DNA from 2 places in the Shimia sp. W99 genome. Region 1 is predicted to be linked to the other one. Evidence: riboswitches for the same ligand, from Rfam matches in the RefSeq annotation. Region 1 holds a riboswitch; the other holds the start of a gene.
What was found. Region 1 has a riboswitch for cobalamin ahead of ACS3QZ_RS06945 (DUF1636 family protein). Riboswitches for the same ligand answer to the same signal wherever they lie in the genome.
Positions count from the first base shown of each region.

Region 2: linked by a shared signal. The riboswitch ahead of ACS3QZ_RS12420 (CbtB domain-containing protein) and the one ahead of ACS3QZ_RS06945 (DUF1636 family protein) in region 1 are both predicted to bind cobalamin.

Region 1 covers NZ_JBSQBU020000001.1:1,403,576-1,409,317, reverse strand. The annotation lists gene cobN (cobaltochelatase subunit CobN) at 1-1,735, opposite strand, end outside; gene cobW (cobalamin biosynthesis protein CobW) at 1,741-2,778, opposite strand; gene ACS3QZ_RS06945 (DUF1636 family protein) at 2,775-3,158, opposite strand; cobalamin riboswitch at 3,240-3,452, opposite strand; gene ACS3QZ_RS06940 (NnrS family protein) at 3,492-4,592, shown strand; gene cobO (cob(I)yrinic acid a,c-diamide adenosyltransferase) at 4,662-5,270, shown strand; gene ACS3QZ_RS06930 (Lin0512 family protein) at 5,270-5,620, shown strand; gene ACS3QZ_RS06925 (Lin0512 family protein) at 5,617-5,742, shown strand, end outside.
Region 2 covers NZ_JBSQBU020000001.1:2,516,542-2,522,283, reverse strand. The annotation lists gene ACS3QZ_RS12435 (PhoX family protein) at 1-743, shown strand, start outside; gene ACS3QZ_RS12430 (Aq_1262 family (lipo)protein) at 821-2,443, shown strand; gene ACS3QZ_RS12425 (CbtA family protein) at 2,516-3,202, opposite strand; gene ACS3QZ_RS12420 (CbtB domain-containing protein) at 3,224-3,394, opposite strand; cobalamin riboswitch at 3,434-3,644, opposite strand; gene smc (chromosome segregation protein SMC) at 3,847-5,742, shown strand, end outside.

The DNA.
Region 1 (5,742 bases):
GGCGTTTGGCCTGTGCGGCCTCGCCGGGGTCGTTGACGATAAAGGGATAGATCACCGGCGTGCCACCGATCAATGCATCGGGCCAGCATTCACGGGAAAGAGCCACGGATTTGCCGGGCAGCCATTCCAGCGTGCCATGGGCGCCCACATGGATCAGGGCATCGGTACCTTGAATCAAGCGCAACCACAGGTAGAAGGCGACATAGGAATGGCGGGGTGTGCGGCTGAGGTCGTGATATTCGTCGTCGCGCAGCGTGTCTTGCCCGCGTTCGGGTTGTAAGGCGATAAGGACATTGCCGCGGGTTGTGGCGGCGAAGTGAAAGGCGCCATCGCGGAAAGTCGGATCGTCTTCTGGCGCACCCCATGTCTCGGTGAGCGCGCCCTGAAGCGTTTCAGGCAAGATCGCAAGCGCGGCTTTGTATTCTTCGAGCGGCCAGCACAGGGTTTCGGCTTGCAGGCTGTCGCGCACCGGGCAAGGGGAAGTGGCGGTATCGTACCCCTCGCTCGCAATGTCCTCGAGCATCGCCTCGACGCTTGCCAACGGGTCAAGGCCAACCGCATGGGCCATGTTCCAGTCTTTCCCCGGATAGGTGCTCAGGACGACGGCCAATTGTTTGTCAGAATTGGGTTTTTGGCCTAAGGACACCCAGCCCTGTACCTTGTCGGCCAACGCGCTGATGCGTTCGGATTCGGCTCGGTGGCCGAAGCGCGAATACTCAAGTGCAGCGTCTTTCTTGCCCGGCTCTTTGAACGAAGTGACGCCCGCAAACAGGCGTCCATCGACCTCGGGCAGAACCACATGCATGGCAAGGTCCGCCGGAGACAGACCGCGTTCGGCCTCGGCCCAGGCTTTGCGGCGAGATGTGGAAAGCGCGACCTGAAAAACCGGTGCGTCCGTAGCATCCAGAGGAGAGGTGCCGTCATCACCCTTGCCGGAGAAGGCCGTGGCGTTGACGATGGCGGCTGGCGTGAGCGTACGCAACTGATCAGCCAGCCATGCGGCGGCCTGAGGCTGTTTGAGTGAGGGGGCAAACAGGCCGATCACGTCAAAGCCGCGGCTTCGGAACGCGGCAAACATGGCCTCGATTGGCGCGGTGTCTGCGGCGCTGACATATGCGCGGTAGAAGGTCAGTGCGATCAGGGGCTTGGACGGATCGCAGATGTCCTCGGCTTTGCAAAGACCGGATTCGGGCGTCCATGCGCCGACATCGGGCAGGTTCTTGGAGCCGGGCACAGGGCGCGCATAAAGCCCTGCGGCCAAGGCAAGCTGTGCCAAGGCGGCCTGTGCGGCGATCGCACCGCCGGTGTCACAGAGGTGGGTCAGACGATGCAGCGTGCTCACCGGGAGGGTCGAGACCTCGTCAAGTCGTTCGTCGGGACGACCATCTGCGGGCAGCACGGCGAGCGCGATGCCCTTTTCCTGAGCCAGTGCCTGAACCTGTTGGATGCCATAAGGCCAATAGGAAATGCCGCCGATCAGGCGGATCAGGATGGCCTTGGCGCCGTGCAAGGTCTGTTCGATGTAGGTATCGACGGAAAGCGGGTGTTTTAGCGCCGCGAGATTGGCGAGCCGGAGCGAGGGCAGATCGCCACCCGCGCGGTGCCAGCCTGCCGCGAATGCGCCAAGGTCGGAATCGGAAAATGACAGCGCCACCAGATCGGCCGGGGACTGGCCCAGGTCGATCGGGGTTTCGGTCTCATCCAACCCGTGGCTTTCGCGAAAGACGACGTGCATGGGATTTAGTCTACCAGAGCGGCCCGGATCTTGTCGGGGTTGATGTCGTCATGCTCGGCAATGACCACCATGCGGCCCTGACGGGCTTCTTCCGGCCTCCACGGGCGGTCGAACTGATGACGGACGCGTGCGCCCACAGCCTGAACCAAAAGGCGCATGGGTTTGCCGGCGACGGCGGCGTAGCCTTTGACGCGCAGGATGTTCTGTTCCTTGGCCAGTTTCTCGATCTTGGCCGCGAATGCTACGGGATCCGATTGCTCTGGGATGTCGATCACGACGCTTTCGAAATCGTCATGTTCATGATCGTCATGGCCGTCGTGATGGGAGGGGCGGTTGTCCATATCATCCTCGGCAGCCGCGCCAAGACCCAGGATCACGCGCGGGTCGACTTCACCTTCGGCGACTTCGACCACAGGTAGGGGGCGTGGGGCTTCGGCGAGCACGATGGCCTTGGCCTTGGCCACGCCTTCGGGGCCAGCAAGATCGGGTTTCGTCAGTAGTACGATGTCAGCGCAGGAAACCTGATCCTCGAAGACTTCGGAAAGCGGGGTTTCGTGGTCCAGCCCTTCGTCCGCTTCGCGCTGCGCATCGACGGCGGCGACGTTGGGCGCAAAGCGACCATCGGCTACGGCCTCGGCATCGGCCAGCGCGATCACGCCGTCGACAGTGATTTTCGAGCGGATGTCGGGCCAGTCAAACGCTTTCAAAAGCGGTTTGGGCAGGGCAAGGCCGGATGTTTCGATCAGGATGTGATCGGGGCGCGGCTCAAGCGCCATGAGGGCCTCGATTGTGGGGATGAAATCGTCAGCCACGGTACAGCAGATACAGCCGTTGGCCAGTTCCATGATGTTTTCCGCCGGGCAATCGGGGATCGCGCAGGATTTCAGGATTTCTCCGTCCACGCCGACGTCGCCGAATTCGTTGACCACCACGGCCAGGCGTTTACCCTGCGGGTTCTGCATGAGGTTGCGGATCAGCGTGGTCTTGCCCGAGCCAAGAAAGCCGGTGATCACGGTGACGGGGAGTTTTTCGAGAGTGCTCATTCGGGGATCTCCAGGGGGGGAATTCGGGCGATGCAGTTCTTGCGGAAATGGATGGAGCGCTCGCGCCATGGCACAAGCCCATCGGCGGTTGCGGCGTATTTGGTGACGCCGTCGGCCACCAGTTCCGCGTCCTCGGCTCCGGTGAAATTGCCATAGACATAGGTCCAGCGTTCGTCGCCACCGCGCAGGGTGATGGAACAGCCGTGGTCGCAATTGGAAAAACACTCGACCCCGCGCAGGGTCACGTGGGACGGCAGGTCTGCCGCTTGCAGCGCCTCGAAAAGCCGGGTGCCGGGGCGGGGGCCTTCCTGATCGGTCGGGGCCCCGGCACGGCAGGTGGTGCAGACCAGCAATTCGACAGGTGCGTCGGCGTCGGCCATCTTGTCTTCCCTTGTCGGGGACGGGGAACAGCGACGGGTTGCATTGCATCAGCCCGACACCGGAAACACCCCGTCCGGTTCACGTCATCTCGTTTGCTGGCAGGTCTCCCGGCTTGCGGATTTCGGCGCTTTGGCCTGCGGTGGCCCGGCCTTCCCGGAAGAGATCCAGTGGCATCGGGCGACCTTTCCGGTCACGGTCGCGGGGGCGGCTGCGCTTGGGGGCAATGTCCTGCCCCGTGTCGCATTCCCTATTCACCTGTTCTACAAACAGGCACCAGCGCGCCCAAGTGAGGCAGCGTGGGGGTCTTTGTCAAGCAGGAGAGTGGGCCGTTGATGTCCCAGAACCCTACAAGCGACCGGGTGTGGCCCGAAACCGGCCTTTGGGTCGCATCTTTTCGCGTGATGTTCCCGCTGGCGGCGCTTTGGGCGGCGGTTTCGGTGGGTTTTTGGCAATGGGGCGCAGGGATCTGGCCGAATCTGGAAGCGGGTTTGGCGTGGCACATCCACGAGATGACATTCGGTTTCGGCGGGGCGGCGCTGGCGGGGTATTTGCTGACCGCATGCAGCAGCTGGACCGGGCGGGCTCCGGTTGGCGGCTGGCGGCTGATCGGGATTGCCGCACTGTGGATCGTGGCGCGGGCGCTGGTGCTTTTGGGCTCCGCGCTTGCAGCGCCATTGTCCACGGCGTTTTTTTGGAGCGTGGCGGGCTGCTTGATCTGGGAGGCCAAGCAGGGCGGGCGGCAGTGGCGCCCGGCCTTCATCACGATCTGTCTTTTGGCTGGTGTCGGGTCGGTTCTTTTCCTGTGGCGGGGTGAAGCGAGCACGTGGCCGGTATTGGGTTTTGCTGCCTTGTTGGTGTTCGTCGGTGGGCGAATGGTGCCGGCGTTTCTTTTCAATGCGGTTGGCAGAAAGTCTGTAGCGGGACCCTGGATGATCGCGGCGCTGGCGATTGGCGTTGCCGCAAGTGGCGTGGCACCGGGGGCATGGGCATTGGCCGTGAGCGTTCTATTGCTGGTGCAGGTCGCGAAGTGGCCGGTCAGGGTGGCAACGCGAGACACTCTATTGGCGATGCTGGTGGTTGCGTATCTTTGGCTGCCCGCTGGACTCTTGGCGATGGGCGTGGCACGGGCGATGGACTTATGGCCCGTGGCAGCAGGGTTTCATGCCTTGGCGATGGGTGCGATGGGCGGTTTGATCATGGCGGTCTCGGCGCGGGCGTTCGCTTGGCGCGCGACCGGCGTGTTGAAGGCGCGCCGGGGCGTGGGGGCGGCATTCGGGCTTGTCATGACGGCGGTGATCCTGCGCATGGGCGGGTTGCTTGATGCGGCGGCGGGGCTGTGGTGTGCAGGCTGGCTGATCTACCTCGTCGTCATGCTGCCGCATCTGCACGGGCCGGTGCCGCGCCCGGTGTTCAGCGGTGCACGCGGAAAATGAGGGGCGCTTGTACTTGGTGCAGCGCTATGGTTTCGTGCCGCGCAATACACCTTGCCCAAAGAGAGCGACATGACCGATCAGAACACGCGCCACACCGAAAAGATGAAGAAAATCAAGGCCGCGCGCGATCGCATGATGGCGACAAAGACGGACGAAAAGGGACTGATCATCGTGCATACGGGGCCCGGCAAGGGCAAGTCCAGCTCGGGATTCGGAATGATCATGCGATGTATCGCGCATGGCATGCCGGTTGCGGTGGTGCAATTCATCAAGGGGGCGATGGCGACCGGGGAACGGGCTTTTCTGGAGGAGCATTTTCCCGAGGAGGTGAAATTCCACGTCTCGGGTGAGGGGTTTACCTGGGAGACGCAGGACCGCGAACGCGACATTGCCAAGGCGCAGGCAGGTTGGGATTTGGCAAAAGAGCTGATCCGCGACCCCGCGAACCGGTTCGTGATGCTGGACGAGATCAATATCGCGCTACGCAATGACTATCTCGATATTGACGAAGTGGTGGACTTTCTTTTGAGCGAGAAGCCGGAGATGACCCATGTGCTTTGCACAGGGCGCAACTCCAAGCCCGAGTTGATCGAGGCGGCTGATTTGGTGACGGAAATGACGCTGGTCAAACACCCGTTCCGGGATGGTATCAAGGCGCAGGCGGGGGTGGAGTTCTGATGGCCGTCAAACGTCTGTTGACCGAGTTCGGAATGGGAACGTCGCTTCGGCGGCAGGATTACACCGAGGCTGCCTGTCGCGCGGTGCGCGACGCGTTGTGGCATAATTCGATCAACTTGGCCGAGCTTTTTGGTAAGCAAAAAAGCGAGATGCAAATCACTGTTGATGTGGCAGTTCAACAGCCGGATGCGGTGGATGTGGCCCAGGTGGCCGCGGTTTTTCCTTATGGCGAGGTCTCCGTCGCCGTGGCGCAGGGTGGTTTGGACGTGCAGCGCGCCGACGGCGGCAAGCCGACGGTTATTGCCAACGTCGCCATCTCGGTGGCGCTCGATCTGGAGGGTGCCGCATGAGCGAGCAGCGCTTCATTATCGAGATGGGTATGGGGAACGACCAGTACGGTCAGGATTATACAAAGGCCGCAGCGCGCGCGATTGAGGATGCGATCCGGCATTCGTCGATCCCGATGTTCGAT
Region 2 (5,742 bases), 1.1 Mb from region 1:
CGGATCAGCGAACCGTGTATCTCTCGGACGATGGCACGGATGTGGTGTTCTACAAATTCGTGGCCGACACGGCGGGCGACATGAGCGCTGGCACGCTCTATGCGGCCAAGGCCAAGCAACTGGGTGCACCGGGCGCGGATTCGGCCAGCACGGGTTTCCAGATCAGCTGGATTGAACTGGCGCATGGTTCAAACGCGGAGATCGAAGGCTGGATCGCGCAGTATGACGGGATCACGCAGGACGATTACGTAGCCGGGGAAAACAGCTATATCTCCGATACCGAGGTTGCGGCCTGGGCCATGGGCGAAGCGGAAGACAATCGCGTGGCTTTCCTTGAATCCCGAAAGGCCGCCGTTGCCAAGGGCGCCACGGCCGAGTTCCGCAAGATGGAAGGTGTGAACATCAACCTTGACGCCGTCAAGGACGGCACGGTGCCTTACATGTACATGGCCATGTCCGCCGTGGAAAAAGGTATGTCGGATGATGCGGGCGACATTCAGGTGTCTCAGAACAAATGCGGCGTGGTTTACGAGATGAAGCTCGATCCCAACTATAACGTCGGCATGATGGTGCCCGCCGTCGCCGGTGGCCCCTATGACAAGAACAACGGCGCCAACGCCTGTGCGCTCGACAATATCTCGAACCCCGACAACATTGTGGTTCTGGATAATGGTGACGTGCTGATCGGGGAAGACACCGGCAAGCACGAGAACAACGCCATGTGGCTGTGGCGTCGCGGCTAAGCCGTGGCTCAGGGTAAACGACCTGTCGGGGTGGCTCAGGCGAGCCGCCCCGTCTGCACAATCAAGGACGCGCCGCGATGAAAGCTCTCACAGTCCCTCTTTGCCTTCTGTTGACCGGGCCTGCGTGGGCGGGGTCCGACCTTGACAGCATGGACAGCGCGGCCTTGATGCAGGCCCGGCCCGGCTCCGAGGAGCTGGCCGCTGTCGGGCGGCGCTACAACCCCGAAGCGCCGGTGCCGCCGATGTGCTACACGCGGATCGAGGGCAAGCATAACCCCTGCTATGTTTGTCATCAGAGCTATGACGACGTCACGCGACCCAACTACATGGGCGACGGGTCGCTTCAGCAGGAGTACGCCTTTTCCGACGCGGCGCTGGTCAATCACTGGACCAACCTTTTCGTGGACCGCTCTGAAGCGGTGGCGGCGATCCCGGATGACGAAATTCTCGCCTATATCAATCAGGACAATTACGATGCGCTGCCTGCGCGCCTGCAGGCGCAGGACTGGCAGGGCTGGATGCCGGATCTTGCGGATTATGGCGCGGGCGCGGCGGCTTTTGATGAACAAGGGCTGGCGCGGGACGGATCGTGGTGGGTGGCCTTTGTCTACAAACCTCAGCCATCGACCTTCTGGCCGTCAAACGGGTCGACCGATGACGTGCTGATCCGCCTGCCTGCGCCCTTCTATACCGATGAAAACGGCGCCGAGTCGCGGGCCGTCTACATGGCCAATCTCGCGCTTCTGGAAATGGCGTTTCAGGACTTTGAAGACACCACCCTGCCGATGGTGGACGAGGGGGCGATTGGCGCGGATATCAACGGCGATGGCGTGCTGGGCAAGACCGGCAAAATCCTGCGTCGCGATCACTTCCTCGGCGCGGCGTCGGATCAGCCGGTGCTGCGCATGCTCTATCCCGAAGGCACCGAGTTCCTGCATTCCGTGCGTTATGTCGGTGTGGGCGAGGATGGCGCAATTCATGTGCCACGGCGCATGAAGGAGCTGCGCTATATGGTGAAGTCGCGGCTCTATACCGCCCCGGCGCTGGCCTCGCTTTATGGCAATGAAAACCAGGAGAAGCTGGACGAGAACCTGCCCCGATATATCGACCTTGGGGATCGCGGCATGGATACCGGCTTTGGCTGGACCCTGCTGGGGTTCATCGAGGATGCCAATGGCGAGTTGCGGCCCCAAACCGACGAGGAACAGCTGTTTTGCCGGGGTTGTCATGCCTCGGTTGGGGCGACGCTGGACCAGACATGGGCCTTTCCGCGCAAGCTTCCCGGTGCCGAAGGCTGGGGCTATATCGACCTCAGATTGATGCAGGATGTGCCAAACCGGGGTCAGGCACGCGGCGAGATCGCGACCTATCTGGAACGCGCTGGTGGTGCTGATGAGTTCCGCTCGAACGACGAGATGCGGGCGCGGTGGTTTGATGCGAAAGGACAGGTCAATCACGCGGCCATGCAGGGGCGCAGCGTCTACGACCTGATCACGCCCAGCCCGGAGCGTGCGCTGGCAATGAACAAGGCCTATCGCGTGATTGTCCGGGAACAGAGTTTCCTGTTCGGGCGCGATGCCACGGTCAAGCCGCCGGTCAACGTCCATGCCGAGATCGACAGCGCAACCGCACCGACCCTTCCGCCGGAGTTCCGCTACAAGCATGACATCCGTTTGGATTGGCACCGCCGCGCCGAGTAAAGGAGCCAGTAAAGAAAAAGCCCAACCGGATCGCGCCGGTTGGGCTTTGTTCTTGTTTGTCTTGTGCGGTTCCTAGTCTTCGCCGCGGGCGAGGAAATAGGCGCTGAAATACCCCAGCAGGCACCAACCCACGGCAGCCACACCCAGCGAGATCGTGGCGAACTCTGCCGAAAGCTCGGGCGGGGCGATGCCGAAATAGGTGTCCAGATGCGGCGCGCCGAACAGGTGCGGCATCAGGATCAACAGCAGGGCAACAGCGTGGACAAGAACGCCCCTGCCAAAGGCAATCAGCGCAAGGCCAATCGCCGTGGCAAGGATCGTGCCGATCCACCAGACCTGCCGCGGGGCCACTTCGGCGGCGGGTGTTCCGGGCAGTTCCGGCGGCAGGCCCATTGCCGGGGCAAGTTGCACGGCGATAAAGCCACACAGCCCCCAGATCAGGCCGTTCTGCACGGTGATCTGCAGCCCGGTGCGTTCACGGGCAAAGCCCATCGCCGCCACAAGCAAAAGGCCGTAGCCGGTATAGGTCACGACATTGAACGCCACGGTCATCAAGTGACGTCCCCATTCATTGCCAAGGCCGGGCGCGCCCTTTTCGGACTGGGTCATGCCATCAACAAGAAAATGCACACGCGCACCGGATTCATAAAGTTCGCCCTCCAGCAAAAGCGGGATGACAAAAACGAACTGAAGCAGGGCTGCGATCAGCCCTGCAATCAGGCCAGCGAACACGGCGCTGGATAACAGATTTTTGGTCATTGTCTTACGACAGGCGCCTGCTTAGTGGCAGGGAAAGGCCATCGCGTGACGTTGATCGTGCGCGGCGTCATGCAGCACGGTGGCCTGCGCCATTCCCGAAACGGTCAGCAGGGCAACGCCAACGGTCATCGCGAGAATGAATGCGAGGCCGTGGGTTTTGGCTGCGGCGAAAGATGCAGTTTGGGTCGTCATGGTCCTAGTCTCCTTTCCCGTCACACCCGACGGGCGATTGGGGTTGCATTGCGCACGGCTGGTCTCCTGGCTTGCGGGTCAACGCGGTGCATTCCCTTCCCAGAGCCGGGGCTCCAGTGGTATTGAACGCGCGCTCGCCGCTTACAGTCGCGGGGGCGGCTGCGGCTTTGGGCTAGGCCCGTTTCCGCATTCCCATTTCATCCTTGGACACGCATTTGCGTCCGCAGAAACCGTACTTTTCCTGTTTGGACTGTTCGCCCCCCCTTGGTCAAGGCGGATTCCGACCTCTGAATGCGCTGAAACGGCCTGTGGCGCATTTGCACTTTGGTCGGGTTTGTTCAATATCTTGTGGATAACTGGCGGTCCGTCGCCACATTCAGTGGTTAGGCGTTGACTCAGGGGCGGCGCAGTTTGCAGACTTGCCGAACCCGGAATCAGGAGACGCACGACTTTTGCGCTTTTCGAAACTCAGACTCAACGGCTTCAAGAGCTTTGTCGATCCGACCGACCTGATCATCGCGGATGGTCTGACCGGGGTTGTCGGGCCGAACGGCTGTGGCAAATCCAATCTTCTGGAGGCGCTACGTTGGGTGATGGGCGAGAACCGTCCGACGGCGATGCGGGGCGGTGGCATGGAGGACGTGATCTTTGCCGGGGCCGCGACCCGTCCGGCGCGTAACTTCGCCGAGGTGAACCTGCTTCTGGACAACTCTGAACGGCTCGCGCCCGCCGGGTTCAATGACGAAGACAGCCTTGAAATCGTGCGCCGCATCACGCGGGACGTGGGCAGCGCCTACAAGGTCAACTCCAAGGACGTGCGCGCGCGCGACGTGCAGATGCTGTTCGCCGATGCCTCGACCGGTGCCCATTCCCCGGCGCTTGTCCGGCAGGGCCAGATCGCGGAGCTGATCAACGCCAAGCCCAAGAACCGCCGCCGCATTCTTGAGGAAGCCGCCGGGATTTCGGGCCTGTACCAACGTCGCCACGAGGCGGAACTCAAGCTCAAGGGCGCCGAGACCAATCTGGCACGCGTCGATGATGTGATCGAGCAGCTGGCCAACCAGCTGGCGCAACTTGCGCGGCAGGCCCGGCAGGCCGCTCGCTACCGCGCGATTGGCGAGGAGCTGCGTCAGTCTGAGGGACTGTTGCTCTATCGTCGCTGGAAAGAAGCGGACGAGGCGCGCGCCAAGGCTGATGACGAATTGCGCGAGCGCACCACCGGCGCGGCGCAGGCCGAAGGCGCGGCGCGCGCTGCGGCCAAGGCGCGGGTGGCGCGGGATGAAGCCCTGCCGCCCTTGCGCGAGGAAGAGGCTATCGCCGCCGCCGTTCTGCAGCGCCTGCAGGTACAGCGCGATACGCTCAACGATCAGGAAGCCCACGCGCTGCAGATCATCGAGACGCTGAAGAATCGCATCGTGCAACTGGCCCACGACATGGAACGCGAGGCCGGGTTGAACCGGGATGCCGGGGAAACCATCGAGCGGCTTGAATGGGAACAACGCGAACTGGCCAAGGCCGGGGAAGGCCACGCCGAGCGTCTCGAAGCGGCCGCGGACGAAGCGCGCGAGGCGGCAAGCGTGTTGCAGGAGCGCGAATCGGAACTGGCGCAGCTGACCGAGGACGTGGCGCGGCTTGCTGCCCGGCACCAGTCGGCGCATCGTTTGCTGGAGGACAGCCGCAAGACCCAGGCCAAGAGCGAGACCGAAGCCGAAAAGGCGCGCGCCGCCGTGGCCGAGTCGCGGGAAGCACTGGAGCGGTCTGCCCAGGAGCTTGAGCACGCGCGTGAGGCCGAGGAAGAGGCCATCGAGGTGGCGCAGGCTGCCGAGGAACGGCTGGCCGCGACCGAAGAGGAACGCGCCGAGACGCAGGCGCGCGAGGCAGATGCCCGCGCCGAACGCTCCGAGGCCGAAGGCGAGCTGAACGCGCTTCGGGCCGAGACCACGGCACTGGCCAAGCTGGTGGAGCGGGACACGGCCGAGGGTGGGCAGATCCTTGATCGGCTTCAGGTGCAGCAGGGCTTTGAGAAGGCGCTGGGTGCGGCGATGGCGGATGATCTGCGCGCGCCGGAAGTGGACGAGGATGGCCCCTCTGGCTGGTACGTGCTGCCGCCCTATCCCGAGGATCAACCCTTGCCAGACGGGGTCACATCGCTGGTGCAGCACGTGTCGGTGCCCGAGGTTCTGGAACGGCGGATGAGCCAGATCGGACTGGCGTCGAGCGAAGATGCACCGCGCTTGCAGCCCTTGTTGAAGCCGGGTCAGAGGCTGGTGTCTCTGGAAGGCGATCTGTGGCGCTGGGATGGGTATCGTGCTTGGGCCGAAGACGCGCCAAGCGCGGCGGCGCTGCGC